DNA from 4 places in the Delftia sp. DS1230 genome. Region 1 is predicted to be linked to each of the others. Evidence: predicted binding sites of a transcription regulator. Region 1 holds the regulator's gene; each other region holds the start of a gene.
The links. Region 1 encodes FNR, which switches genes on or off when oxygen is low (the NO sensors DNR and NnrR bind a similar motif). Its sites were predicted from a motif close to TTGATNNNNATCAA; they were not measured.

Region 2: the regulator FNR is predicted to act here: its motif matches at 5,136-5,149, upstream of clpB (ATP-dependent chaperone ClpB).
Region 3: the regulator FNR is predicted to act here: its motif matches at 2,091-2,104, upstream of AAN986_RS13890 (diiron oxygenase).
Region 4: the regulator FNR is predicted to act here: its motif matches at 3,233-3,246, upstream of AAN986_RS25620 (type IV pili methyl-accepting chemotaxis transducer N-terminal domain-containing protein).

The regions. Positions count from the first base shown of each region.
Region 1 covers NZ_CP157763.1:4,152,020-4,159,247, reverse strand. Annotated here, with positions in the region: gene ccoG (cytochrome c oxidase accessory protein CcoG) at 1-328, shown strand, start outside; gene AAN986_RS18740 (FixH family protein) at 386-700, shown strand; gene AAN986_RS18735 (hypothetical protein) at 883-1,170, shown strand; gene fnr (fumarate/nitrate reduction transcriptional regulator Fnr) at 1,252-1,971, opposite strand; gene hemN (oxygen-independent coproporphyrinogen III oxidase) at 2,133-3,515, shown strand; gene AAN986_RS18720 (sulfite exporter TauE/SafE family protein) at 3,521-4,246, shown strand; gene AAN986_RS18715 (HD-GYP domain-containing protein) at 4,420-5,664, shown strand; gene AAN986_RS18710 (EAL domain-containing protein) at 5,661-7,228, shown strand, end outside.
Region 2 covers NZ_CP157763.1:1,590,212-1,597,439, reverse strand. Annotated here, with positions in the region: gene AAN986_RS07195 (GNAT family N-acetyltransferase) at 1-134, opposite strand, end outside; gene AAN986_RS07190 (aldehyde dehydrogenase family protein) at 391-1,827, opposite strand; gene AAN986_RS07185 (hypothetical protein) at 2,038-2,397, opposite strand; gene clpB (ATP-dependent chaperone ClpB) at 2,428-5,040, opposite strand; gene AAN986_RS07175 (AraC family transcriptional regulator) at 5,174-6,082, opposite strand; gene AAN986_RS07170 (EamA family transporter) at 6,187-7,080, shown strand; gene moaE (molybdopterin synthase catalytic subunit MoaE) at 7,090-7,228, opposite strand, start outside.
Region 3 covers NZ_CP157763.1:3,103,362-3,110,589, forward strand. Annotated here, with positions in the region: gene AAN986_RS13885 (2Fe-2S iron-sulfur cluster-binding protein) at 25-1,104, opposite strand; gene AAN986_RS13890 (diiron oxygenase) at 1,101-2,063, opposite strand; gene AAN986_RS13895 (serine hydroxymethyltransferase) at 2,558-3,838, shown strand; gene AAN986_RS13900 (PLP-dependent aminotransferase family protein) at 3,869-5,410, opposite strand; gene AAN986_RS13905 (benzoate/H(+) symporter BenE family transporter) at 5,602-6,858, shown strand; gene AAN986_RS13910 (YggS family pyridoxal phosphate-dependent enzyme) at 6,863-7,228, shown strand, end outside.
Region 4 covers NZ_CP157763.1:5,695,789-5,703,016, forward strand. Annotated here, with positions in the region: gene AAN986_RS25610 (MFS transporter) at 1-596, shown strand, start outside; gene AAN986_RS25615 (response regulator) at 601-1,272, opposite strand; gene AAN986_RS25620 (type IV pili methyl-accepting chemotaxis transducer N-terminal domain-containing protein) at 1,301-3,199, opposite strand; gene AAN986_RS25625 (ChaN family lipoprotein) at 3,362-4,246, shown strand; gene AAN986_RS25630 (EAL domain-containing protein) at 4,250-6,205, opposite strand; gene purU (formyltetrahydrofolate deformylase) at 6,279-7,127, shown strand; gene AAN986_RS25640 (LysR substrate-binding domain-containing protein) at 7,147-7,228, shown strand, end outside.

The sequences.
Region 1 (7,228 bases):
CAAGGTCGACGTGATACGCGACCGGGCGTCGCTGTCGCGCATCGTCGCGGGCGGCAAGCTGGAAAATGTCTACCGCCTGCAGATCATGAATGCCACCGAGCAGGCCCAGCGCTACCGCATCAGCGCCCATGGCCTCGACGGGCTGGAGCTGGCGTCCGAGCAGGAGGTCGAGGTCGGCCCGGCCGAGACGCGCGGCATTGCGGCGCGGCTGCAGATTCCCTACGGTTCCGCCGAGCCGGGCTCGCACACCGTATTCTTCGATATCGATGCCGTGCATTCAGGCGCGGGACGCGCGTCCGAAAAGGCCGTCTTCCTGGTGCCCCGGTGATATGTCTGGCCGGCGCCGCCCAGGCTGCGCCGGCTGTTTGAAAGAAAGAGGTTATCCATGTCTTCCAGTCCCGCAGTCTCCGCGCCCGCCACGGCCCCTTCGCATCCGGACGCCGGCAAGCCCTGGTGGAAGTTCGCCCATGTCTGGCTCGTGGTGGCCGGCCCGGCCGCCGTCGTGGTGGCCGGCGTGGTCACGGCCGTCATTGCGATCAATGGCGCCGATCCCGTGATCGATCCTGACTATTACCGCAATGGCATCACCATCAACGAGCGTGCCGATGGCGTGCGCGAAGTGCCCAAGAGCCTGGCGCCCGCGGTCACCGGCCGCAACCACGCGGCCACGCCCGCGCAGGACCATCCCACGGACCGCTGAACGCAGGAAAATGCCGTGCACAAGGCCGCAGTCGCGGCCTTTTTTGTATGGTGGATGGCATCTCCAGCATGCGCGAGGGCCAAGGGTTTCCTACAGGCAGTGCAGGGTGCGCAGGGCTTGGCACGGTGCGAGGGCGGCGCGCACAATGAAAGCCACCCCTCGACAGCTCAAGGAGATCGCTGATGTTGGCCCAACGCTGGATGTGGATTGCCTGGCCGGCCTTTCTGGCCGCCGCCGTGATGGAGATGCTGGTATTCGCCTTCGTGGACCCGCTGGAGCTGCACTGGCTCGGCGACCTGGGCTGGTCGCGGCAGGGAATCTACACGCTGGCCTTCTTCGCCTTCTGGGGCGTGACCATGCTGTCCAGCCTCATGACCACCATGCTGGGACGCTCCACGCACGATCTCAACGACGGCGTGGTCTCCGAGCCGGACCCAAATCTGGCCATGCAGGGCCTGGGGCGCGATTGAACCTGCGTGCACTGCAATGGCAATGAACAAGGCCCGCGATCGCGGGCCCTGTTCATTGCCGGTGGGCGGGGCCTTGCGGCCTCACTGGCACTGCTGGCTGTTGACGATGCGCTTGAGCGCGTCCGTGTCCAGGATGCGCAGATGGCGCTGGCGCACCTCGATGATGTTTTCCTCGGCAAACTTCGAGAAGGTGCGGCTCACCGTCTCCAGCTTCAGGCCCAGGTAGCTGCCGATTTCCTCGCGCGTCATGCGCAGCACCAGTTCCGACTTGGAAAAGCCCCGGGCGTGCAGGCGCTGCACCAGGTTGAGCACGAAGGCGGCCAGCCGCTCCTCGGCGCGCATGCTGCCCAGCAGCAGCATCACGCCATGCTCGCGCACGATCTCGCGGCTCATGACCTTGTGCACATGGTTTTGCAGGGCCGTGACCTCGCGCGACAGGTCCTCCAGCTTGTCGAAGGGCATGACGCAGACCTCGGCGTCTTCCAGCGCGACCGCATCGCAGGTGTGGTGGTCGTTGACGATGCCATCCAGGCCGATGATCTCGCCGGCCATCTGAAAGCCCGTGACCTGGTCGCGCCCGTCCTCGGTGGCCACGCAGGTCTTGAAGAAGCCCGTGCGGATGGCGTACAGCGAGGTGAAGGACTCACCGTTGCGAAACAGCAGGCCGCCGCGCTTGACCTTGCGGCGCGTGGCCACGATGTCGTCGATGCGCTGCATCTGCTCGGCATCCAGGCCCATGGGCATGCACAGCTCGCGCAGGTTGCAATTGGAACAGGATGCTTTGATGGTCTGAAGGTTCATGGAGTAAACATCAGCGGCGCAGCAGTGCGCCGGCGGTGACCTCGTGGATGGCGATGAGTTGGATCAAATTGTCGCAGCACTGCCGCGAACAACTCTTGATATGAGTCAAGGACGCGGCCAATGGGCTGCGGCACAGTGGACGACATTAGAGGAAAAAACCCATGACCGCTGTCACCCCAGAGCTGCTGCGTCGCTTCGACGTACCGGGGCCCCGATACACCTCGTTCCCCACGGCCGATCGTTTCGTGGAGGCTTTCGGTGCTGAAGACTATATCCTGGCACTTGAGCACCGCAAATCGAGTACCGCAGCGCGGGCCATGCCTTTGTCGCTGTATGTGCATGTGCCGTTCTGCGAGTCGCTGTGCTATTACTGCGCCTGCAACAAGATCGTGACGCGCCACCACGATCGCGCTGCCGTCTACCTGGACTACCTGGCGCGCGAGATGGCCTTGCACACGGCCCATTGCGGCAAGGGCCAGGCCGTCAGCCAGCTGCACCTGGGCGGCGGCACGCCCACCTTCTTCTCGGACGATGAGCTGCGCACGCTGATGGCCCTGCTGCGCGAGCATTTCAAGCTGGAGCCGGGCGGCGAATACTCCATCGAGGTCGATCCGCGCACCGTCAGCGTCGAACGCCTGGCCGTGCTCAAGGAGCTGGGCTTCAACCGCCTAAGCTTCGGCGTGCAGGACTTCGACGAACAGGTGCAGATCGCCGTGCACCGCGTGCAGCCGGCCGAGCAGGTGTTCGCGCTGGTGGCGGCCGCACGGCAGCTGGGCTTTGCCTCCATCAACGTGGACCTGATCTACGGCCTGCCCAAGCAGACGCCCGAGTCCTTCGAGCGCACGCTGGCCCAGGTCAATGCGCTGCGGCCCGACCGCATCGCGCTCTATGCCTATGCCCACCTGCCCGAGCGCTTCAAGCCGCAGCGGCGCATCGCGGCCGAGGACCTGCCCCAGGGCGCCGACAAGCTGGCCATGCTCTCGCGCTCCATCGCGGCCTTCATGGAGGGCGGCTATGTCTACGTGGGCATGGACCACTTCGCCTTGCCCGAGGACGCGCTGGCCGTGGCCAAGCGCCAGGGCCGGCTGCATCGCAACTTCCAGGGCTACAGCACCCAGCCCGACTGCGACCTGATTGCGCTGGGCGTGTCGGCCATCGGCAAGGTGGGGGCCAGCTACAGCCAGAACGCCAAGACGCTGGAGGAGTACTACGACGCCATCGACGCCGGCCACCTGCCCGTGGTGCGCGGCCTGGCACTGTCGCGCGATGATCTGGTGCGGCGCGCCGTCATCATGGCCATCATGTGCCAGGGCGCCGTGCTGTTCGAGCCCATGGAGCAGGCCTGGCTGCTGGGCTTTCGCGAGTACTTCGCCCCCGAGCTGGCGGCGCTTCAGGACCTGCAGGCCAAGGGGCTGGTGCAGATCAGCGACGAGGGATTCCAGGTCACGCCCATGGGCTGGTACTTCGTGCGTGGCGTGGCCATGCTGTTTGACCGATATCTGCAGGCCGACAAGAACCGGGCGCGGTTTTCGAGGATCATCTAGGCCCCATGCTGTTGTCGCTGCTCTGGACCGCTTTGATCATGGGGCTCGTCGGCGGGCCCCATTGCCTTGCCATGTGCGCCGCGCCCTGCGGCGTGGTCACGGGCGGGGCGGGGCAGGGCACGGTACAGGGTGGTGGGCAGGTGGTCGCCGTCCATGGACTGCAAAGCCGGCTGTGGCTGCGCACGGCGCTGTTCCATGGCGGGCGGCTGGCCGGCTATGCCAGCCTGGGCGCTGCCTCGGCGCTGGCCATGGAAAGCCTGTCCTGGCTCACCAGCCAGACCACGGCGCTGCAGCCGTTCTGGACGCTGACCCATGTCGCCGTGATGGCCTGGGGCCTGGCCATGATGGTGCAGGCCCGCCAGCCCGCCTGGCTGGAGTCTGCGGGCCGCGCCGCCTGGCGGCGCGTGCAGCCCTGGGTGTCCGCCCCTGGCGGCACGCTGGCGGCGGGCTATGCCTGGGCGCTCATGCCCTGCGGACTGCTGTATTCGGCCGTGCTGGTCGCCGCGCTCAGCGGTGGCCCCTTGCAGGGCGCATCGGCCATGGCGGCCTTTGGCGTGGGCAGCGGGCTGTGGCTGGTGGCCGGCCCCTGGCTGTGGCGGCTGGGCCGCCAGCGCCTGAACGGCCTGCGTGCCGAATGGGGCACGCGGCTGGCCGGCCTGATGCTGGTGGGCGTGGCCGTGTGGGCGCTGTGGATGGACCTGATCTACAAGCCCAGTCTCTGGTGCCGATGAACAACAGCGGGGGACAGACTTGGTCCTGAGGGTCGCGGATTGCCTGCAAGGCCCTCAGAACTGGAGATAATGCCCGAATCATCGGCTTACATTTGCCGATTCCTTCAGCCTCGGGGCCGTTGCCGCGCGTGAACCATTCCGTCCTCATCGATATCCGAGACCTCCGTCCGGGCATGTTTGTCCAGCTCGATGTTGGATGGCTGAACCATCCCTTTCCGGTCAGCAGCTTCAAGATCACCTCCAGCGCACAGATCCAGACCCTGAAATCCCTGGGCCTGGAGGCGGTGCGCTGCGTTCCGCACAAAAGCGACGCCTGGCCGGCCGAGGTGCGCACTCCGCCGCCGCAGCCGCTGCCCGCTGTGGCGGCCGCCGCAGCCGAACCCGCCGAGGAACCTGCACCCGCAGCGCCGCTGCTGCTGTCCGTGCCCAACTGGCGCGGCCGGCTGGAGGACTGCAATGCGCGCTTTCAGAAGGTGGAGCGTGGCTATGTGGCCATCGAAACCACCCTTGCCAGCGCGCCCGAGCAGGCGCGCATGCCCACCGAAGCCCTGGTCGACGGCTGCCTGGCCGAACTGGCCGGCCCGCAGGACGTGGCGATTCACCTCCTGTCCGATGGCGTGGGCAGCAACCAGAGCGTGCATGCCGTCAACGTGACCGTGCTCGGCCTGCTGCTGGGCCGGGCCCTGGGCCTGGAGGCTGCGCTGCTGCGCGACCTGGGTCTGGCGGCGCTGCTGCACGATGCCGGCAAGCCGGTGGCCGGCGCCGAGGGCATGCACGGCCTGGCCCTGGAGTCTTCCGTGCCCGACGCGCTGCGCGACCGCTACGAGCGCCATGTGGGTGAATCGGTGGCCATCGCCATGCGCATGGGCCTGTCGGCCCAGGTCACCACCGCCATCGCACAGCACCATGAATGGGCCGACGGCACGGGATTCCCGCTGAGCCTGGTGGCCGAGGACATGGAGCTCACGGGCCAGATCCTGGCCCTGGTCAACACCTATGACCGCCTGTGCAATCCCGGCGATGCGCAGACGCCGCACACGCCGCACGAGGCGCTGTCCATGCTGTTCAGCCGGCTGCGCGACAAGTTCGCCGCGCCCGTGCTCAATGGCTTCATCCGCATGATGGGCGTGTTCCCGCCGGGCTCGGTGGTGGAGCTGACCGATGGGCGCCATGCCATGGTCATGTCCGTCAATGCATCACGGCCGCTCAAGCCTTCGGTGATGGTCCATGACGCCAGCGTGCCGGCCGCCCAGGCGCCCGTGCTGGCGCTGGAGCTGTTTCCCGCGCTGGGCATACGCCGGGGCGTGGCTCCTGCGCAGTTGCCGCGCGACGCGCTGGACTATCTGTCGCCGCGCCGGCGTGTCTGCTATTACTTTGAACGGGCGGTGGAATTGGATCCGCCGAAGGTGGCGTCTTGAACAAGCAAGCGCTCAACCGCGCCTGGCCCCGCCTGCTCGATGCACTGCAGGAGGCGCTGTGGCTGATCGATGCCCGCAGCCTGAAGGTGCTGCGCGCCAACGCCGCCAGCGAATCCGTCACCGGCTATGAGACCGATGCCGCCGTGGGATTGCCCGTGCAGGTGCTGGCCGCCACGCCGCAGCAGCAGGCGTTCTGGAGCGACCCTTTCAACTGGCAGGCCGGCGCCCAGTTCATTTCCGAGGTGCGCCGTGCCGACGGCCAGCTGGCGCCCGTGGAGATGCGCGTGCGCGCGCTCGACGGCGAGGTGCTCCTGGTCAGCATGCTGGACCGGCGCGAGCAGGCGCTGCACGAGGCCGAATTCGAAAGCCTGCTGGGCGAGTTGCGCGCCACGCTGGAGTCGGCCGCCGACGCCATCCTGGTGTGCGATCCCGATGGCCGCATCCGCGCCTTCAACCACCGATTCGCCACGCTCTGGGGCATTCCCGAGGCGTTGCTGGTGCGCCGCAACGACGCGGCCATCCTCGATCACCTGGCCGGCCAGGTGCGCGATGCCGAGTCCTACGCGCAGCAGTTGAAGCTGCTGTCGGCCCAGCCCCTGATGGAAGCGTCCGACGTACTGGACCTGCGCGACGGCCGCATCCTGGAGCGCCGCGCCGTGCCCCAGCTGCGCCGGGGCCTGCCCATGGGGCGCATTTTCTCCTTCCGCGACATCACGGCCGAGGTCCAGACCCAGGCGGGCCTGGAGCTGGCTGCGCGGGTCTTCGAGTCCAGCCTGGACGGCATCTTCATCGCCGATGGCCACATGGACGTGGCACGCACCAACCCGGCCTGCGAACGCTTGCTGGGCGGCATGCCCGTGCAGGGCCGCACGGTGGAATCGCTGTTCGAAGCCACCGAAGACCCATCCGACACGCTGGGCGACCTGGCCCGCATACAGTGGCATCAAGGCGGCTTCTGGGAGGGCGACCTGTGGTTGCGCCAGGCCGGCGGTGCGCGCTGCGCCGTGCGCCTGTCCTGGGTGCCGCTGCGCAATGCGCAGGGCGACGTGGTGCAGAGCATCGGCTTCATGCGCGACCTCACCCAGCAGCGCGTGGCACAGCAGCGCATCGAACAGCTGGCCTACAGCGACGCGCTCACCGGCCTGCCCAACCGGCTCAATCTCACGGAGCGCGTGGATGCGGCCATCGAGGCCGCACGCGCAGGCGGCACGGTGTTCAGCATCCTGTTCATCGACCTGGACCGCTTCAAGATCATCAACGACTCGCTGGGCCACCAGTTCGGCGACCGAGTGCTCAAGCTGGTCGCACAGCGCCTGAGCGACTGCATGCGGCCGGTAGACATCCTGTGCCGCCTGGGCGGCGACGAGTTCGTGCTCTACCTGCACGGCTGCAACGCCGAGCTGGCTGCCGCGGTGGCCAAGCGCATCCTGCAGGAGATGGAGCGGCCCTTCCTGCTCGACGGCCTGGGTTTTTCCGTGCAGTGCAGCATCGGCGTGGCCCAGTACCCGGCCGATGGCCTCACGCTGGACGAGCTGATCCGCCAGGCCGACACGGCCATGTACCG
Region 2 (7,228 bases), 2.6 Mb from region 1:
TCTACCGACGACATGCTCTTGAGCTGGTCATCGGGAACCAGACCTCGGTAAGCCTCCATGGCGGAAGCAGTATGGATCTGGGCAATCGCTTTTGCATCGCGGAGAGTGGCTGGACGAACCTGGATACTAGACATGGAAAAACCGAAACGAAAACAGGTGAAAATAGAAGGGCGTGATTTTCACCGGAATCGCGCTTTTTGCGTGCATCGAGCCCCTTAGCCATGCACGCAAGTACGGCTGTGCTCGTTTTCTTGCCCTCGGCTATCGGATGTGCTATGTGCTCTTCAAAAAAGAGCAGCTAGTGCATGCAACACAAGGCTCGCCAAGGAATCAGTTGACAATTCCTCACGATGCAGGCATGCCCGGCAGCACGCCCGATCGAGCCCTTGCTCACAGCCAGCGGCGCATCAGTTCCATGATGCGATCGAACTTCGCACCATAGGGCGGATACAGCATGGCGGCCCCTGACCAGCGCGACTGCACGAACACCGCCTTCTGATGGCTCAGCCGCGCAAAGCCCTGCTCCGAATGATAGGCACCCCAACCGCTGTCGCCCACGCCACCGAAGGGCAGGTTCTCGTGCGCGAAGTGCAGCAGGGTGTCATTGACCGTCACCCCGCCGCTGATGGTGCGTGACAGCACCGCATCACGCACCTTCTCGTCGCGGCCGAACCAGTACAGCGCCAGCGGCCTGGGCCCGGCATTGATGGCCGAGACCACGTCGTCCAGCCTGTCGTAGCTGATCACGGGCAGGATGGGGCCGAAGATCTCCTCCTGCATGAGCTGCATCTGGCTGGTGGCATTGAAGACCAGGGCCGGTGCCATCTGGCGCTCCACGGCATCACCCCAGGCCATGTCCGCCCCCTCCTGGCTGGCGCCGCCGTCCTCCATCCATTCGACATGGGCGCCCATGCCCTGGGCCTGGCGCAGCATCTGCCGCAGGCGGGCCAGGTGGCGCTTGGTGAGGATGGCGGCATAGTCCGGGTTGCCGGCAAAGCGCGGGAACAGCCGCTGCGCGGCGGCGCGAAAGGCCTCGGCGAATTCGGCCTCCTGTCCACGCGGCAGCAGCACGTAGTCGGGGGCAATGCAGGTCTGGCCTGCGTTGACGAGCTTGCCATGTGCGATCTTGAGCGCCGCCTCCTTCAGGTCGCAGTCGGTGGAGACGATGCAGGGCGACTTGCCGCCCAGCTCCAGCGTGGTCGGCGTCAGGTGCGCTGCGGCCGCCTGGGCCACGCGCCGGCCCACGGCCGTCGATCCGGTGAACAGCAAATGGTCGAAGTGCAGGCCCGAAAACTGCGTGGCCACGCTCACATCGCCTTCGATCACGGCGAACTCCTCGGGCGCAAAGAACTGCCCCACCAGCGCGGCCAGTTGCGCCGACGTGTGCGGCGTGAGTTCGCTGGGCTTGAGCATGACGCGGTTGCCCGCGGCCAGGGCCGTGATGGCAGGCCCCAGCGCCAGCTGCACCGGATAGTTCCACGGAGAGATCACCCCCACCACGCCCAGCGGCTGGCGCTCTATCCACCCACGGCCCGGCATGAGCATCAGCGGCGTGCGCACCCGCTGGCGCCCCGACCAGCGCGCCAGATGGCGCAGCGTGTGCTTGAGCAGGTTCCGCAGCACGAACAGCTCCACCATCTCGGTCAACCGTGGCGAGCGCATGCCGAAGTCGGCCTGCACTGCGGCAGCCAGCACGGGGCCGTGCTCGTCCAGCAGCTTTTGCATGCGCAGCAGCCTCTCGCGGCGCACCAGCAGCGGCACGTCCACCTGCGCCCGGCTGGCCTGGTACTGAAGTTCGAAGACGCGATGAAGATCCATCTGGGTCATAGGGCTCAATGGTAAGAAGACGCGGCAGACGCTCTCGTGCTGCACAGGCCGCCTGCGGGTTGGCTGGATACGACGGCAAGCAGCCAGAACGGCTCGGAGAAAAAAAAGGGAGCCTTGCACGGGCTCCCGAGGGTTACAGACTATACGGGCCGATATGTGCGGCCTGGGCGCGAAGATGCGCAGGCCGCGTAAAGGCTGCAGCAAGACGCTTCAGGGCTCGCGCACTTCACGGGGCTGAACATCGGTCACCTCGCCCGCTCCCGGCAGCACGCCTGCGCCTGCACCTGCGCGACGGCCACCGCCTTCAGCCGCGCCGTAGGCGCGCTGCGGGCGCTGGGCCATCCACTCGGAGCCGGAGCGGTAGACGGTCTGCCAGCCAGCCCGCGGGCTCATGCGCATGGCCCAGGGCATGACCGGCTGGCCGGTGAGCCTGGCCCACAGCGCCCGCACGGCCCAGACCAGGGCCAGCAGCGCCGCTGCGGTGAGCAGGCTGACAAAGAAGACCAGGCCCACAAGCATCAGCAGGATGCGAACGGCCCAGCGGGTCAGGGTGGCGACGAAATCGTTCAAAGCAAAGCCTTTCTTGGCTGGCCCGGTGCGTCAGGCGGAGTCTGCCGCATCGAACCGGAATACGCCCGGTTCCTGTACCGGGTCCACATGCACCGCAATCGTGCTCTTGGGCGGGAAGCGCCCTTCGAGCAGCAGTTTCGACAACGGATTCTCGATCCGCTGCTGTATCGCGCGCTTGAGCGGCCGGGCCCCGAAAACGGGATCGAAGCCCACCTTGGCCAGTTCGGCCAGTGCCTGGTCGGACACCTGCAGCGCAAGGTCCATTTTCTCCAAACGCCGCTCCAGCAGCTTGAGCTGAATCCTTGCGATCGACTCGATATTCTTCGCGTCGAGCGCGTGGAACACCACGGTCTCGTCGATGCGGTTGAGGAATTCGGGTCGGAAATGGTTCTTGAGTTCCCCCCAGACCGCGTCTTTCACATCATCGTAATCCTCGCCGACCATGGCCTGGATCAGCAAAGAGCCTATGTTGCTCGTCATCACGATGACCGTATTCTTGAAGTCCACGGTGCGGCCCTGGCCGTCGGTCAGCCGGCCGTCGTCCAGTACCTGCAGCAGCACGTTGAAGACGTCGGGATGGGCCTTCTCCACCTCGTCGAGCAGCAGCACGCTGTAGGGCTTGCGGCGAACGGCCTCGGTCAGGTAGCCGCCTTCCTCGTAGCCCACGTAGCCGGGCGGCGCGCCGATCAGGCGGGCCACGGAATGCTTTTCCATGAACTCGCTCATGTCGATGCGCACCAGATGGTCTTCGCTGTCGAACAGGAAGCCGGCCAGCGCCTTGCACAGTTCCGTCTTGCCCACGCCCGTGGGGCCCAGGAACAGGAAGGAACCGGTGGGCCGGTTGGGATCGGACAGGCCCGAGCGCGAACGGCGTATGGCGTTGGCCACGGCCGAGATGGCCTCGTCCTGGCCGACGACGCGGTCATGCAGTCGGTCTTCCATGCGCAGCAGCTTGTCCTTCTCGCCCTGCATCATCTTGGCCACGGGAATGCCCGTGGCACGGCTGACCACCTCGGCAATCTCCTCGGCGCCCACATGGGTGCGCAGCAATCTGTGGGCGGGCGCACCGCCCTGCCCCTGCTCGCTGGCCTGGGCTTCGTTGAGCTGCTTTTCCAGCGAGGGCAGCTTGCCGTACTGCAGCTCGGCCACCTTGTTGAAGTCGCCCTTGCGCTTGAGCTCGTCGATCTGGATGCGGATCTGGTCGATCTCCTTGCGGATCTGCTCGGAGCCCTGGGCGCTGGCCTTTTCGCTCTTCCAGACGTCTTCGAGGTCGGCGTACTCGCGCTCCAAGCTGCCGAGTTCTTCCTCGATCAGTTGCAGGCGCTTTTGCGAGGCCTCGTCCTTTTCCTTCTTCATGGCCTCGCGCTCGATCTTGAGCTGGATCATGCGGCGCTCGAGCTTGTCCATGACCTCGGGCTTGGAGTCGATCTCGATCTTGATCTTGGCCGCAGCCTCGTCGATCAGGTCGATGGCCTTGTCGGGCAGGAAGCGGTCGGTGATGTAGCGGTGGCTCAGCTCGGCCGCGGCCACAATGGCCGGGTCGGTGATGTCCACGCCGTGGTGGGCCTCGTAGCGCACCTGCAGGCCGCGCAGGATGGCGATGGTGTCCTCGACCGAGGGCTCCTCGACCAGCACCTTCTGGAAGCGCCGCTCCAGCGCCGCATCCTTTTCGATGTACTTGCGGTATTCATCGAGCGTGGTCGCGCCGATGCAGTGCAGCTCGCCGCGCGCCAGGGCCGGCTTGAGCATGTTGCCCGCGTCCATGGCGCCGTCGGCCTTGCCGGCACCGACCATGGTGTGGATCTCGTCGATGAAGAGGATGATGCGCCCCTCTTCCTGGGCCACTTCCTTGAGCACGGACTTCAGGCGTTCCTCGAAGTCGCCGCGGTACTTGGCGCCGGCCAGCAGGCCCGCCATGTCCAGCGACAGCACGCGCTTGTTCTTGAGGCTTTCGGGCACCTCGCCGGCCACGATGCGCTGGGCCAGGCCCTCGACAATGGCGGTCTTGCCCACGCCGGGCTCGCCGATGAGCACGGGGTTGTTCTTGCTGCGGCGCTGCAGCACCTGGATGGAGCGGCGGATTTCGTCGTCGCGGCCGATCACCGGATCCAGCTTGCCGATGCGCGCGCGCTCGGTCAGGTCCAGGGTGTATTTCTTGAGGGCCTCGCGCTGGCCTTCGCCTTCGGCGCTGTCCATGGTCTGGCCGCCGCGCACGGCGTTGATAGCGGACTCCAGCGTGGAGCGCGTCACGCCGCTTTCCTTGAGCAATTGGCCCGCACGCGTGGAGGCGCCGCTGCTATCGGTCAGCGCCAGCAGGAACAGCTCGCTGGCAATGAACTGGTCGCCCCGCTTGAGGGCTTCCTTCTCGGTCACCTGCAGCAGGCGGCCCAGCTCGGAGCCGACCTGCACCTGGTCCTGATGCTGCACGCGCGGCAGATCGGCCAGGGCCTTCTCGGCCGCGGCCTGCAGCTGCCCCACGTTGGCGCCGGCACGCTGCAAGAGCGAGCGCGGACCGTCGTCCTGGCGCAGCAGTGCCACGAGCAGGTGCAGGGGTTCGATGTTGGATTGGTCACCGCCCAGGGCCAGCGTTTGCGCGTCGGCCAGGGCTTCCTGGAACTTGGTTGTCAGTTTGTCGATTCGCATGGTGTTTCTTTTCGCTCCTGAAACAGGGTCATTGCGATTTATCTGATACCGGCAGGGCAAATTTCAAGCCATGCCCGGCCCGCAAGGACAGACGCTTGCGCCAGATCAAGGCCGGCGAGGCCGGCCATCCTTCTCAAGCATTGCGCTGAAAGATCGAGAACTGCGTAGGCGTAACGCCCAAATGCGCCCGGAAGCTGCGCACCAGGTGGCTGGCGCTGGAAAAGCCGCAATCCAGCGCCAGCTCGGCCAGCGGCGGCACGTTGCGCGCAGACAGGGCGCGCCGTGCCCGGGCCAGGCGCTGCTGCAGCACCCATTCGTGCACCGTGCAGCCCATGCTCTGGCGGAACATGCGTGCGAAATGGAATTCCGAAAGGCAGGCCTGTCTCGCCAGTGCCGGCAGCGACACGGCCTTGGAGTCATGCAGATGCGCCTCGATATGGGCAAGCACCCTGCGCCGCACGGCCGCAGAGAGCCCGCCCAGCGGCCGCTGCAGCGCCTGCACCTGGCGCGGCGTGGCGGACTGCAGCACCAGCCGGTCCACCAGCTGCTGGCCAATGGCATCGGCCGCCAGTTGCTGCTGCGGGTCCTGCCAGTCCAGCTGCATCAGCGCACGGGCACCGGCGTGGAAGGCCTGATCGTCCCCGTAGATCTGCGCACGCAAGGTGCGCGAGCGGGGCTCGGCATCCAGCATGCGGACCACGCGCCCCGCCCAGGCCAGGTCGGACACATACAGGTGCAGGAACTGCACGGGCGATCGCACCAGCCAGTGCGATTCGTCCTCTGGCGTGAAGATGCAGATGCGCCCCGGCGCCCCCATGGCCTCGGGCCGCGCCTTGAGCTGCGAGCCCTCGCCGCCGGCCAAGTAGACCGACAGCGTGTGGTGACCGGGCTGGCAGTAGCGCACCTCGTCGTCCACATTGGCCCAGACGGCCAGCTCCACCCCCTCGCTCAGGCGCACGCGCCGCTGCAGCCGGGCCTTGGAGCGTGACAGCACCTGGCACAGGTGGCTGGAGGGCAGCTCGGGCAGCGGCGTGGGCGTCATGGCAGCGATTGTGGTCCCGCAGCCATACCGACGCATGGCGCCAGGCCATCAAACCGCAGGAATCTGCCATGCCCGCCCAGCCTGCGGCGCCATCATCACCGGCCATGACTGCCACCCTCTATGCCCTGGTCGTGCTGATCTGGGGTTCGACCTGGATCGCCCTGAAGCTGCAGCTGGGCACCGTGCCCGTGGAGCTGTCCATTGCCTACCGCTTTGCGCTGGCCGCCGTGCTGATGTTCGCCTGGCTGGCCTGGTCGCGCCAGCTGCGCGTGCCCCGCGGCCCGGCGCTGCCGCGCGTGCTGGCCCAGGGCCTGTGCCTGTTCAGCTTCAACTTCGTGTGCTTCATGCATGCCAGCGAGACGCTGGCCAGCGGCCTGGCCGCCGTGGTGTTCTCCAGCGCCAATCTCTGGAACGCGCTGCTGGCGCGCATCATCCACGGCCGCAGGCTGGCGCCCCATGTGCTGGCCGGCAGCCTCTTCGGCCTTGCAGGCCTGGTGGCGCTGTTCTGGCCCGAGCTGCGCGCAGGCCGGCATGCCAGCCTGCCCGGCCTGGCCTGGGCGGTGCTGGGCACGCTGTGCTTTTCCTGCGGGAACATGCTGTCGGCCTCGCTGCAGTCCATGGGCTGGCGGCCCGCACAGACCAATGCCTGGGGCATGCTGGCCGGCACGCTGCTGCTGACCGGCTATGCGCTGGTGGCAGGCCTGCCCTGGCGCTTCGATGCCAGCTGGACCTATGTGGGCTCCTGGCTGTACCTGGCCATTCCGGGCTCGGTGATCGCGTTCACGGCCTACCTGACCCTGGTCGGACGCCTGGGCCCCGAGAAGGCGGCGTATGCGACGGTGCTGTTCCCCATCGTTGCGCTCAGTATCTCGGCCCTTTTCGAAGGCTATGTGTGGACGCCGCTGGCCGTGGGTGGCCTGCTGCTGGTGATGTTCGGCAACCTGCTGGTGTTCCGGCCGCCGCAATGGTTGCGGGGTGCCGCACTGCGCAGGGCCTGAAGCGTCAGCTCACTGGCGCCAGCGCGCCAGCGCCTCTTCGTCGCTGACGCGCGCATCCACCCAGCGCGCGCCCTCGGGCGTCTGTTCCTTTTTCCAGAAAGGCGCCAGCGACTTGAGGTAGTCCATGATGTATTCGCAGGCCTGGAAA
Region 3 (7,228 bases), 1.0 Mb from region 1:
GTGGCTTGGAACGTGCGGAGCCAGTCAGGCGCCGGGCTTGAGATCGACGTGGATATGGCCTGCCGAGGGGAAGGTGCAGCAGGCCAAGGCATAGCCGGCTTCCTTTTCCCTGTCGCTGAGGCAAAAGTCCGCCTCCAGCCGTGAACTGCCTCCCGTGATGCGGATGCGGCAGCTGCCGCAGATGCCGGCCCGGCATTGGCTGCGGATGGCAATGCCCACGCCCTCCAGGATTTCGAGCAGGCTTTTGCCGGACGCGGCTTCGACAATCTGCCCGCTGTGCGCGATCTGCAGCTGGCATGCCTGCGCGGTCTCGCCTGGCTGGGCCGTGGATGCGGCAGCCGGCGTGAAGGCCTCGATGTGCTGTATGGCACCGGGAAAGCAGGCCCGCGCATGCTCGCGAAAGGTTTGCGCAAAGGCGTGGCCACCGCAGATGACCACGGCCTGGGGCTGGCCCAGCGCCAGCAGGGACTGCGGCGAGGGGCGGCCCGGCACGAAGGGGCCGTGGGCGGCAATGTCTTCACGCGTGATGTGGATACGCAGGTCGAACCAGGGGGCCGTTTCGCACAGCTGCTGCAGCTCCTGCAGGAACGGAATGTCGGCCACGCGCGCAAAGCACAGCAGCAGCGTGGTGCGGGGTACGCGCTGGCCCTGCTGTTGCAGCCGGTCCAGTTCGCGCAGCAGCGCCAGCGGCAGGGTCAGGCCGATGCCGCCGGCCAGCATGACCAGGGAGTCCAGGCCCAGCACCAGGTCGGCCGTGATGTCACCGGCCACGTGGCCGAGCGGCAGCGTGGAGCCTGCGCGCAGCACCGCATGCATGTGGTCGGAGACGCTGCCCCGGCCCGAGCTTTTGACGGCAATGTCGAACTGGCCGGCACCGTCGTGCTCGCTGCAGGGCTCGTAGCGGGTGATGGAGTACAGCCGCTGCTGCATGGTGCCACTGGCGTCTGCATGCTCGATGGCCACATGCCGGCCGGGCCGCAGGCCGCCGAGGAATTGCTCCGAGGCGCCCTGCACGCGCAGGGTGTAGACCATGACGCCGCCCGCCTCTGCCCGTGCAGCGGCGCAGCGCGCGAGCATGCTGCCTGCCTGGAGGGCGGCGCTCATGCCTGCATCTCCTCGAGGACCGACGACACCAGCGCCACGCTGCCGCCCAGGTTGCGGCCTGCCAGGCCGATGCGGTCGATCAGGCTTTGCACCGAGTCGGTGTAGACGCCGATCTCGTTGCTGTCGCCCACGTCGTGCAGGATGTCGCGCGCATGCGGCATGCCGACCATGGTGAAGACGGTGGACCAGGCGCCCAGTTCGTTGTTGGCGAACATCTGCACGGTCTTGAGGATGATGGAGCGCAGGTAGCTGCGCTCGCGGTTGCTCAGGCCCTGGACGATGTCGGTGGCCACCGAGCTGAAGACGCTGGAGTGGCTCCATTCGTCCACGGCGTGGGTGCGCGTGACCTCGTGGCAGATGGGCTGGATGCTGCGGTCCTCGGCCATGGTCTTGAGGTAGTCGGTGATCAGGGTCTCGCTGGCGCAGGCAATGGCGAAGCGGGCCAGGCGGCGTTCCCATTCCGCGCCGCACTGCGCCAGCACGCCGTTGCGCCAGCCGACGAGGTTGAAGTCCGCGTAGTCCAGCGGCGCCAGGCCGCGCATCTCGTAGATGTAGTTGCAGGCCATGATGGACATGCGGGTGTGCAGGGCCTCGTCCAGCAGGGCCTGGGACATGACGTCCTGCAGCAGCGCGCGGTTGGCGCTGGGCGGCGGGGTCTTGATGATGTCCTCGCAGGCCGGCGTGACCACGTTGCACTCGATGTAGATGGTCTTGAGGTTGTAGATGCCCCAGGCGTAGGACAGGCATTGGTCGCGCAGGTGCTGTGGCGCCTCCACCCATGCCTGGTGATCGCGAAACGGCAGCAGCGAGGCGGTGAAGTCCTGCCGGGCGGGGTCGAACGCCAAGCCGCAGTAATCAGGCAGGTCCTGATTCACGGCCGCTCTTGACTTCCAGAGCAGGGACAGCTTTTTGAGCGCATCGCGCACGGCGTCATCTGTCCGAGAGATATCGAGATTCATTTTTCAACTCCGTGTGATTGAACTTGATTGATCTGAGTCAAATCGCCTATTCCCTCCCCCCGCTTTCTCCATCCGCCGCAATCACCAATGGCGCCGCAAATGGCACTGCAATTGACGCTGCAGATGGCAGATACGTTGTCATGGATTTCTTCACTCTGTCATATTCCACCTTGAATCAATCTCCCCGACTGCAGATTGCGGATGATTCCTGGCGGTATTGGATCTCATGACTTTCAACGTCTGGCGGCGAATTCTATGGAGAGAGCGTGGATTCAAACAGACCTATTTTCGCCAATGAACCAGACCGCTTTTTCAACCGTTTACATTGGCATGCCACCTTAATTGGTCTGCTCACCCGCTGAAACATGGTCGGAATCAAGGCAGCTGCACTTTGTAGACTGCCCATTACCGATGCGCCCTGGTTTCCAAATCCTTCCATAACCCGGGTGCTGCCGATTCCCGTGCTTCAGCGCCTCCAAGACAGCCAATGCGACATGGACGATTTATCGCTCCCCAGAATCAATTCCCTGGATCTTCAACAGGCAGACAGCGAGGCCTGGGATGCCATCGCGGCCGAGCGGATTCGCCAGTCGCGCTCGATTGAATTGATTGCCTCTGAAAACTTCGTGAGCCGCGCGGTGATGGAGGCGCAGGGCTCGGTGCTGACCAACAAATACGCAGAGGGCTATCCCGGCGTGCGCTACTACGGCGGCTGCGCCAATGCCGATGCCGTGGAGAACCTGGCCATTGCGCGTGCCAAGGCGCTGTTCGGCTGCGCGCACGCCAACGTGCAGCCGCACTCGGGCAGCCAGGCCAACCAGGGCGTGTACCTGGCGTTCCTGGAGCCCGGCGACAAGATCATGGGGCTGGACCTGCGCTCGGGCGGGCACCTGACGCACGGCTCCAGCGTGAGCGTGTCGGGCAAGTGGTTCCAGTCCATCAGCTACGAGGTGGACGCCCGCTCCCAACTCATCGACATGGACCAGGTGCGGCGCATTGCGCTGAAGGAGCGGCCCAGGCTCATCATTGCCGGTGGCTCGGCCTATTCACGGCAGATGGACTGGGCCGAGTTCCGGCGCATTGCCGACCGGGTGGGCGCCATCTTCATGGCCGACATCGCGCACGTGGCGGGGCTGGTGGCCGCAGGCGTGTTCCCCTCGCCCGTGGAGCACGCCCATGTGACCACGACCACCACGCACAAGACGCTGCGCGGGCCGCGCGGCGGCATGATCCTCTCGGCCGACGCCGAGATCGCCAGACGCATAGACGCCGCCGTGTTTCCGGGCCTGCAGTCCGGGCCGCTGATGCATGTGGTGGCGGCCAAGGCGGTGGCGCTGGGCGAGGCGCTCAAGCCCGCCTTCCGTACCTATGCGCGGGCCGTGGTGGACAACGCCCGCGTGCTGTGCGACCGGCTGTCGCAGGGCGGGCTGTCCGTGGTGTCCGCAGGCACGGACTGCCATCTGGGCGTGATCGACCTGCGCCCCTGGGAGCTGACGGGCAAGGCCGCCGAAACGGCGCTGGAGCAGATCGGCATCACGGTCAACAAGAACGCCGTGCCCGGCGATGGCGCGCGGCCACTGGTGACCTCGGGCATCCGCGTGGGCAGCGCGGCCTGCACCACGCGCGGCATGGGCGCCGACGAGTTCCGCGAGATCGGCGACATGATTCTTGCCACGCTGGGCGGCATACGCAGCGGCACCATGAACGCGCGCACGCTCAAGTCCATCCACGAAGGCGTGTCCGACCTGACCGGGCGCTTTCCCCTGCCCTACTGAGGCATGCAGCGCCCGGCTTCTCCCAACCTGTCAGGGTTTTCGCAGCGCGTTGGCCAGGCGCAGCACGGCGGCCTCGATCTCGTAGGCCGTGAGCGAGGCATAGCCCAGCAGCCAGCCCGGCTGCCGCTGCTCGCCCGCGTACAGGCGGCTGAGCCCCTGCAGCAGCACGCCCGCCGCGGCGGCGCGGCGGATGGTGTCTTCCTCGGACCAGCCGGGCTCCAGCAGGCAGGGCACCTGCATGCCGCCCTGGGGCCGTGGCGCGGTGACGATGCCGGCCAGGTGCCTGCCTATGGATTCGAGGATGACCTCGCGCCGCCCCGCATACAGCTTGCGCATGGCCCGCACGTGGGAGTTGTAGTGGCCGTCCTCCATGAAGCGCGCCAGCGTCAGCTGCTGGATCTGGGGCGTGTGCCCGTCCATGATGCTGCGCGCCTGGACAAAGGCGCGCACCAGCTCCTGCGGCAAGGCCATGTAGCCCATGCGCAGGCCCGGGTACAGGGTCTTGCCGAAGGTGCCGATGTAGATGGTGCGCGCGTGCTTGTCCAGGCCTTGCACGCAGGCGGTGGGCATGCCGTCGTAGTGGAATTCGCTGTCGTAGTCGTCCTCGATGATCCAGCGCCCGCGCTCGAATGCCCAGCGGATCAGGTCCAGCCGCCGCTCCAGCTGCATGGTGACGCCCGTGGGGTACTGGTGCGATGGCGTGACATACACGCAGGTGGCGCCGCTGCGGTCGGCGTGCAGCAGGTCGGTGCGAATGCCTTGCGCGTCCACGTCGATGGGCAGGACCTTGGCCTCGGCCGACTCGAAGGCCTTGCGGGCGCCGAAGTAGCCCGGGTTCTCCAGCAGGATGGGCCGGCCCGCATCCACCAGCAGCTGCGCGCACAGGAACAGCGCCTGCCGCGTGCTGCTGAGCACCACGATCTGCCCGGCCTCCACCTTGGCGCCGCGCTCCAGGTTGAGGTAGGTGGCAATGGCCTTGCGCAGCGGCTCGGCGCCCTGCGGGTCGCCGTGCAGCAGGACGCTGGCCCGGTAGTCCTTGAGCGCCTGCCGCTGCAGCCGCTCCCAGACATCGGTGGGAAAAGTGCGCGTCTCGGGCAGGCCGGTGGCAAAGGCCCGAATGGTCTGCTGGTCGGCGATGCCGCCGCCATCGACGATGGCCTGGCCGCGCCGGCTCAGGCCGGCACCGGCCCTTATGGCACCGACAGCACCGGCAGCACCAGCCGCACCGGCCGCATGGGCGCTGCGCTCGTGCTCGGGCAAGCGGCCGCGCCGCGCCGCCCGGCCCCGCAGCTCGGTGCCGATGGTCTCGGAGACATAGCTGCCCGATCCCTGGCGCCGCACGATGAAGCCGTCGCGGTGCAGCTGGGTGTAGGCGTTCTCCACCGTGTCGCGGGCAATGCCCAGCGAGTCGGCCAGCGAGCGCGTGGCCGGCAGTTTCAGGCCCGGCAGCAGCGCGCCATCCAGGATGAGCGCACGCATGGCGCGCTGCACCCGCTGGTGCAGGTCCAGCTGGCGCAGGTCGGCATCTCCCATGCGGATCTTCAGGGTCTCAAGCTCGAAGGTCTTGCTCATGCGGTCTGCCGCCTTTCATCTCATTGCACCTCTTTGGCAGGCCATTGTACTGACGTAAATGCTGCGCGCCCATTGCAAAGTGGTCTGCAACAAGAGAGCGAAGTGTATGGATCATTCAGTCCACTTCGGCGCTCAAATACCCCTTTCCCAAGACAGCCAGGAATCCAACCCCCAAGGAAAACGAGAAGACCATGCCTTCATCAGACACACACTCACCCCTTCGCTTCAGCGACCTCATCCACCCCGTTGTGGCCGGGCTGATCTCGGTCATCGTCAACTACGGCGGCACCTTCATCCTGGTGTTCCAGGCCGCCAAGGTGGCCGGCCTGAGCCCGGAACTCACGGCTTCGTGGGTGTGGTCGATTTCGATTGGCGTGGGCGTCACCGGGCTGGTGCTCAGCTGGCTCTCGCGCGAGCCCATCATCACGGCCTGGTCCACGCCGGCCGCCGCCTTCCTGGTGACGGCCCTGGCCACCACGCCGTATGCCGAGGCCGTGGGCGCCTATGTGGTGTCGGCCGCGGCCTTCGTGGTGCTGGGACTGTCGGGCTGGTTCGAGCGCGTGATCCGGCTGATTCCGCCCGGCGTGGCCTCGGGCCTGCTGGCGGGCATCCTGCTGCAGTTCGGCATCAAGGCCTTTGGCGGCATGAGCGTGGACCCGGTGCTGGCCGGCCTGTTGATCGTGGCCTATGTGCTGCTCAAGCGGCTCACGGCGCGCTATGCGGTGGTCGGCATCCTGGCGCTGGGCCTGGCGTTCCTGCTGGCGCAGGACCGTGTGGACCTGTCCGGGCTGCAGCTGCAATTCGCGGCGCCCGTGTTCACGCGGCCGGAATTCACGCTCAACGCCCTGCTGAGCGTGGCCCTGCCGCTGTTCCTGATCACGCTGACCGGCCAGTACATGCCCGGCATGCTGGTGCTGCGCAACGACGGCTTCAGGACCAGCGCCAACCCCATCGTCACGCTGACGGGCCTGGGCTCGCTGCTGATGGCGCCGTTCGGCTCGCACGCCTTCAACATCGCCGCCATCACGGCCGCCATCTGCACGGGCAAGGAGGCGCATGAAGAGCCGTCCAGGCGCTGGATCGCAGGCATCGCTGCGGGCGTGTTCTACATCCTGGTGGGCGTGTTCGGCGTCACGCTGGCGGCCGTGTTCATGGCGTTCCCGGCCACCTTCATCACCACGCTGGCGGGTCTGGCGCTGCTGGGCACCATCGGCGGCAGCCTGGCCAATGCGCTGGCCGACGCCAAAACCCGCGAGGCCTCGCTGATCACCTTCCTGGCCGCCGCCGCCAACATTTCCATGCTGGGCATAGGCGGCGCCTTCTGGGGCCTGGTCATCGGTCTGGTGGCTCATGCCGTGCTCAACGGCCAGTGGCCGCGCCGGGCCGCCCGCAGCGAGGCGGGCACCGGCAACGTGCCCGCCGCCGATGCCGCCATCAAAAGGAGCTGAAACCATGCTTGCGACACAAGACACCACCGGCGGCACCGCCCAAGCCGCCGACACCCTGACCCGCCACGACCAGCACGGCCGCTACCCCCAGGCCGAGACGGTGGACGATTTCCGGCACAACCTGGCCACCGTGCAGGCGCGCATGACCGCTGCCTGCCGCCGCGCAGGGCGCGACCCGGCCAGCGTGCGCCTGCTGCCCGTGAGCAAGACCAAGCCCGAATCCAGCCTGCGCCTGGCCCACGCGGCGGGCTGCCGCATGCTGGGCGAGAACAAGGTGCAGGAAGCCTTCGGCAAATGGGAGGCCATGCAGGACCTGGCCGATCTGCAGTGGTCCGTCATCGGCCACCTGCAGACCAACAAGGCAAAGCTC
Region 4 (7,228 bases), 1.5 Mb from region 1:
TGGTCCGCGGCTATGGCGCCCAGCCCGGCGCCTGGCGCTGGACCCTGGTGCTGGTCAGCTACTTCCCCTTCATCGGCGCGGCCTGGTTCTACCTGAAGCCGCTGATGCTGGACCACGGCTTCGCGCCCGCCCAGGCCGCCCTGCTGGCCGGCATGGGCGGCGGCGTGGTGGCCGCGCTGGCGGGCGCGGCCTCGCCCCTGCTCACGCGCCGCCTGGGCACCCGGCGCGCCCTGCCCCTGTATGCGGGCTGCAACGTGGCCGCGCTGGCCCTGCTGGCCGCCGTCATCGCAGCCGGCGCCCCGCCCCCGGGCCTGGTCGCGGCCGTGGCCTGCGTGGCAGCAGCCATGGGCGCCTCCTCGGCCTGCGTCTTCGGACTGATGATGCAATTCGCCCGCCCGCGCTGGCAGGCCTTCGACTACGGCCTGCAGGCCAGCCTCTTCGCCGCCAGCCGCATGCTGGTGCCGCTGGCCGCCGGCGTGGCGCTGGACGCCATGGGCGCGGCGGCCATGCTCACCGGGCTGACCGTGGCGGCCGCGCTGGCGTGGGTGTGGGCGCTGCGGTGTGCTGGGGATGGTTGGGCTTCGGCCACAGCGTAGGCCGCTAATCCCGCTGCCGCTCCGACGCATACACCGCCGCCTGCACGCGCGAGCTCAGGCCCAGCTTGCGCAGGATGTGCTGGACGTGGATCTTGACCGTGGTCTCGGCAATGTCCAGCGTGCGGGCGATTTCCTTGTTGCTGGCGCCCCGGGCGATCTGGACCAGCACCTCTTCCTCGCGCGGGGACAGCGGCGAGGCCGGGGCCTCGTCCGGCTCGGGCGCCTGGGGCTCGGGCGCGCCCTGGGACTGGAAGGCCGCCACCAGCTTGCCCATCATCTCGGGGCTGACCACGGGCTCGCCGCGCGCGGCGCGGCGCAGGGCCTCGGACAGCAGGTCGCCGTCGATGGTCTTGAGCAGATAGCCCTGGGCGCCGTTGCGCAGCGCGGCCGCCAGGTCCTGGCCGTCCTCGCTCACGGTGAGCATGACGACGCGGCTGCCGGGCGATGCGGCCCGCAGGCCCGCGATGGCATCGACACCCAGCACGCCGGGCAGGTGGTTGTCCAGCAGGATGACCTGGGGCGCCAGCGCGGGCACCAGGCGCAGGGCCTCGCCCGCGTCGCCGGCCTCGCCGACCACGCGCAGGCCTGCGTCCTGGGCGATGAGGGCGATCAGGCCGCGCCGGAACAGCGTGTGGTCGTCGATGACGAAGACGGAGATGGGGCTGGAGAAGGACATGGGGCGGTCTTTTTCTTGCGGGAGCGTGTCACGCGTTCGAGGGGAGGGCCTGCGCTGGCGCGCCGGCCGAGGCCGACGGCGGCAGCTCGATCAGCACGCGCGTGCCCTCGCCGGGGCGGGAGTGGACATGGACCAGCGCCTGGGCCAGCAGGGCGCGCTCGCGCATGATGCCCAGGCCCACATGCAGCGAGTCCGGCGCAACGTCGGCGGGGACGAAGCCGCAGCCGTCGTCGCAGACTTCGAAGCGCCAGGGGTGGCGCCCCACGCGCAGCTCCACATGCCTGGCACCCGCGTGCTTGCGCACGTTGGACAGCGCCTCCTGCACCATGTGCAGCACCTGGATCTGCACGTCGGGCGCCAGCGGCAGGCCCTGGCCCGACATGCTCAGCGAGGTGGCAATGCCCGTCTGGTGCTCGAACTTGGACAGCGTGGCGCGCAGCGCGGCCTCGATGTCCTCGGCGCTGGTGCGCGTGCGGAAATGCACCAGCAGCTCGCGCACGTCGGCATAGCATTCGCGCACGCCCACTTCCAGCTCGCCCAGGCTGCGGTCGCGCGCCTCGTCGCGGCCCTTGGCCACGGCGTCGCGCAGCAGCTGGGTCTGTATCTTGAGAAAGGCCAGCGACTGGGCAATGGAGTCATGCAGCTCGCGTGCGATCAGGCCGCGCTCCTCGGCCACGGCGGCTTCGCGCTCCAGCGCCGTGGCGCGCAGGCTTTCCATGGCGCTGGCCAGGTGGCGCGCCATGGCGGACAGCAGGTCGCGCATGTCGTCCGTGAGCACCACGGTGGAGCGAAAGAACAGGTTGACCTCGCCCAGCAGGCGCTGCTGCAGTTGCACGGGGATGCTGACCACGGTCTCGAAGCCGGCCTCGCGGCAGTGCGGCAGCTGCAGGTCGCTGGCCGGCGTGATGGGGATCACGCGCAGCCGCGCCTGCTCGCGCGGCTGGCCGCACAGGCAGGCGCCCGTGTGCAGGCAGTGCTCCTGCACCGACATGGACTGGGGCAGGCCGTCGCCGGCCAGCAGCACGTAGCGCTCGTTGGCCTCGTCGGACCAGCGCACCGTGGCCGCATCGGCCTGGGCCGCCAGGCGGACCTGGCGCACAAAGCCTTCGGCCAGGGACTGCAGGCTGGCGGCCTCCGACGCCTGCACGCTGACCGCGTACAGCGCCTGCAGCTGCTGGTGCTGCACGTTGAGGCTGGCAGTCTTCTCGCGCACCTTGTCCTCCAGCTCGGCGTGAGAGCTCTGCAGCGACTGGGCCATCAGGTTGAAGCCGGCCGCCAGCTGGCCGAACTCGTCGTCCACCTCCACGCTCATGCGCGTGTCCAGGTGTCCGCGGCGCATGCGCTCCAGCGCCGAGCGCAGCTGGCCCACGGGATGCAGCACCAGCCAGTAGCTGGTGGCCATGAAACTCACGGCCGCGATGATGGCCAGCGCCATCAGACACATCTGAAACAGGTGCAGGATGGCCGTCCAGCGCGAGAGCCGGTCCTCGATGGCCTCGACGAAGCCGTCCACCTCGCGCACGAAGGCATCGGCGCTGCCCATGATGGCCTGCGCATCGACATGGTCCTCGGCCTGCCACTGCGTGCGCAGCGCACTCCAGTCGCCGCGTATGCGCTCGTAGCGCGCGCTGACCGCATCGCTCCAGGGCACGAACAGCGGGCGCGACATGTCGCCGCTGCGCAGCAGGTCCAGGCTGGCGTCGAACTGCTGCGCGCGCGCCTGCCACTGCGCAGGCGCCTCGTTCTGGCGCGCCATGGCCATGCGCACCATGCTCATGCGCAGCCGCCCGGCCTCGTTCACGGCGGCCGCGCCGCCCTCCAGCTGCCAGGCCACCCACAGCGTGAAGCCGATCGATGCCACGGCCGCCAGCAGGCAGGCCGCGCCCATGAGCAGCAGCTTGGTCGAAAGCGAGGGCTTGCCATGCATGGTCGCACTGTAGCCACGGCACATTTGCGCGTCTTGACCTGAATCAAGCGCCACCCGTTTGCGCCGTGCCCCCGCCCCGATTCCTAGGATCCTTTCCAACTGCCCCCAATGCCCACAGGGCCTATGGGGGCCCCGGGCAAGGCCAGTGTTTAGCATGGGGCCATGCAAGTCCGCTCCATCCCCCGCCCCTTCATCCGCACCCCGCGCCTTGCCGGCCTGGCTGCGGCCGCATGGCTGGCGGCAGCCCTTGCCGGCTGCGCCAGCTCCTCCACACCGGCGCGGGACTGGACGCAGCAGCTGCAGCGCTGGTCCGACGCACCTCTGGTGCTGCTGGGCGAGCAGCACGATGCGGCGGCCCACCAGGCCTGGCAACAGGCCACGGTGCAGCAGCTGGCCACGCAGGAGCGCCTGGCCGCGCTGGTGATCGAGATGGCGCCGCGCACGGGCTCCACGGCCAGCCTGGCGCGCGATGCCTCCGAGGACGCTGTGCAGCAGGCCTTGCAATGGCAGGACGCCGCCTGGCCCTGGCCGCGCTACCGCGGCGTGGTCATGGCCGCCGTGCGCGCAGGCGTGCCCGTGCTGGGCGGCAACCTGCCCCGCGCCGACATGAAGCAGGCCATGCGCAACCAGAATCTGGACACCCACCTGCCGCCCGAAGCCTGGCAGCGCCAGCTCGACGCCATCCGCGAAGGCCACTGCGGCCTGCTGCCCGACACACAGCTGCCGCCCATGGCCCGCATCCAGCTGGCCCGCGACGCCAGCATGGCCGAGGTGGCCAGGGCCGCAGTCAAGCCCGGCAAGACCGTGCTGTTGGTGGCCGGGCGCGGCCACGTGCTGCGCGGCGTGGGCATTCCCACCTGGCTGCCCGAGGCCGCAGGCGCCAAGGTGGCCGTGGCGCAGGCGGGGGAGACATCGGTGGCGCAGGCCTCGGATGTGGATTGGCTGCAGAAGACGGATGCCCTGCCCGCCAAGGACCACTGCGCCGAGCTGCGGGAGAAGTTCAGGAATCCGCCGGCGCCGCGGGCGGATGCGGGTCGGGTGGACTGAGCTTCACCCCTGCACGGCCCACATTCCCTCGTTGCCCGAGACCCACTCGCCGAACGCCTGCGCAGGCATGGGCTTGCTGCACAGATAGCCCTGGAAGAAGTCGCACCCCTTGCCGCGCAGGAATGCCAGCTGCTCGGCCGTCTCCACGCCCTCGGCCAGCACCTTCAGCCCCATGGCATGCCCCAGCGCGATCACCGACCCGCTGATGGCCATGTCGTCGGCGCTGTGCGGGATGTCGCGGATGAAGCCCTGGTCGATCTTGAGCAGGTCCAGCGGGAAGCGCTTGAGGTGGGCCAGCGAGGAATAACCGGTGCCGAAGTCGTCGATGGCCAGCCGCAGGCCCTGGGCGCGCAGACGGCGCATGACGGCCAGGGCCTCCTCGGGGCGCTCGGCCAGGGCACTTTCGGTGATCTCCAGCTCCAGGCAGTGCGGGGCGAAGCCCGTGGCGGCCAGCGCGTCGGCGGTGGCACCGGCGATGTCGGTCAGCAGGAACTGGTGCAGCGAGACATTGACCGCGATGGTCATCTCGGGCAGGCCCTGATCGCGCCAGCGCTGGCCCTGGGCGCAGGCCTCGCGCAGCACCCACAGGCCCAGCGCGCCGATGACGCCCGAGCTTTCGGCCACGGGGATGAAGCGGGCCGGGGAGATGAGGCCCTCGTCCGGGTCCAGCCAGCGCACCAGGGCCTCGGCGCCCACCAGGCGGCCCGTGGCCAGGTCGATCTGGGGCTGGAAGTACAGGCGCAGGTGGCCCAGGTCTATGGCCTGCCGCAGCCGTGCCTCCATGGCCAGCCGCTCGCGCGCGGCCGAGGTCATGTCTTCCTCGAAGAAGCACCAGGCACGGCCGCTGCGCGACTTGGCGCCGTAGACGGCGGCATGCGCGCCCTGCAGCAGGTCCTGGGCATTGCCGGCGTGGGAGGGATACATGCAGATGCCCACGCTGACGCCAGCCATGACGGACAGGCCGTCCGGCGAGCTCCAGGGCTGGCCGGCCGCCGCGATCAGTTGCCGTGCGCGGGCGATGGCGTCGCCGCGCTCGCTCATGCCCTTGCACAGCACGGCCAGTTCGTCACCGGCCATGCGCCCTATGAGGTCCTGGGGTCCCAGGGAGTCGTGCACACGGGCGGCGATGTGGCGCAGCACCTGGTCGCCAATGGCGTGGCCGTAGCTGTCGTTGACGTCCTTGAAGCGATCGATGTTCAGCAGCATCACGGCCAGCGTGCCCTGCTCGGCGGCCGCCTCGGCCACGGCGTCTTCCAGCAGCGCTGTGAAGCGCACGCTGTTGGGCAGGCCGGTGAGCATGTCGCGGTGGGCCAGGAATTCGAGCTGGGCCTCGCGCGCCTTCTCGGCCGAGATGTCGGTGAACATGCACACGTAGTGCGTGACCTTGCCCTGTGCGTCCTTGACGGCGCTGAGCGACATGCGCTCGGGAAAGACCTCGCCGTTCTTGCGGCGGTTCCAGATTTCGCCCTGCCAGTGGCCCGTGGCCTGCATGCTGTCCCACATGGCCTCGTAGAAGGCCTTGTCGTGGCGGCCGGACTTGAACATGCGCGGGGTCTTGCCCAGCATCTCCTGCTCGGTGTAGCCCAGCAGCCGCGTGAAGGCGCTGTTGACCGAGAGGATGCGGCTGCGCGCATCTGTGACGACCACGCCCTCCATGGTGTTGTCCACCACGGCGGCGGCCAGGCGCTGGCGTTCGTCGGCCTCCCGCCCGGCGGCCATCGCGGCATGGGCAGTGCGCTCTCCACGGCGCATGCGCCACAGCAGCCAGCCGCCGCCCACGGCCGTGACCAGCACCAGGGCCACCGAGGACAGCATGCGCCGCTGCGCTGCCGGCCCCGGCGGTATCTGCAGGTGCGCCAGCAGCCATTCCACGCCCCAGAGCCACAGCAGACCTGCGCACACATACAGGGTCAATGCGCCCCAGAGCGGTATTCGGGGCTGCTCTCCCTGATCTTGCATGTGGTTCCTCAGAACGTTCCCAGAACGTGTGACTTGCGCAGGGTCGTGTGCATGCTGCGACAATTGCGCCGCTATGACCCAAGCCTATATTCTTACCCTTTCGTGCCCCGACCGGCTCGGTCTGGTACATGCCGTCTCGGGCTTCCTGCTCGAGCAAGGCGGCAACATCGAAGAGGCCGCGCAGTATAACGACCCGGCCACCGGACTGTTCTTCATGCGCGTGCAATTTGCCTGCAACGGCTGCGATCCCGCGGCTCTGAGGGCGGCCCTAGCCGACCTGGGCGGCCAGTACCAGATGAAGTGGCGCCTGCACACCAAGGCCGAAGCCATGAAGACCGTGCTCATGGTCAGCAAGGAAGGCCACTGCCTCAACGACCTGCTGTTTCGCTGGAAGAGCGGCCTGCTGCCGGTGGACATCCGCGCCATCATCAGCAACCACCGCGAGTTCTACCAGCTGGCGGCCAGCTACAACATCCCCTTCCACCACATCCCCGTCACGGCTGCCACCAAGGCCCAGGCCGAGGCAAAGCAGTTCGAGATCATCGAGGCCGAAGGCGCCGAACTCGTGGTGCTGGCGCGCTACATGCAGGTGCTGTCCAACGACCTGTGCACCAAGCTGGCCGGCCGCGCGATCAACATCCACCACAGCTTCCTGCCCAGCTTCAAGGGCGCCAAGCCCTACTACCAGGCCCATGACCGCGGCGTGAAGCTGATCGGCGCCACGGCCCACTATGTGACGGCCGACCTGGACGAAGGCCCGATCATCGAGCAGGACGTGGCCCGCGCCGACCACACCGACACCGTGGAAGACCTCACGGCCCGCGGCCGCGACACCGAGAGCCAGGTGCTGGCCCGCGCCGTCAAGTGGCACAGCGAGCACCGCGTCATCCTCAACGGCCACAAGACCGTGGTCTTCCGCTGAAGCCGGCTCCCGGCCGCCCATGGCGAACGTGACCCTTGCCGCCGGCAGCGGCTTTGCCCCGCCCGGCAGCGGCGCCCGCCGCATCCCGCCCATACAGTGCC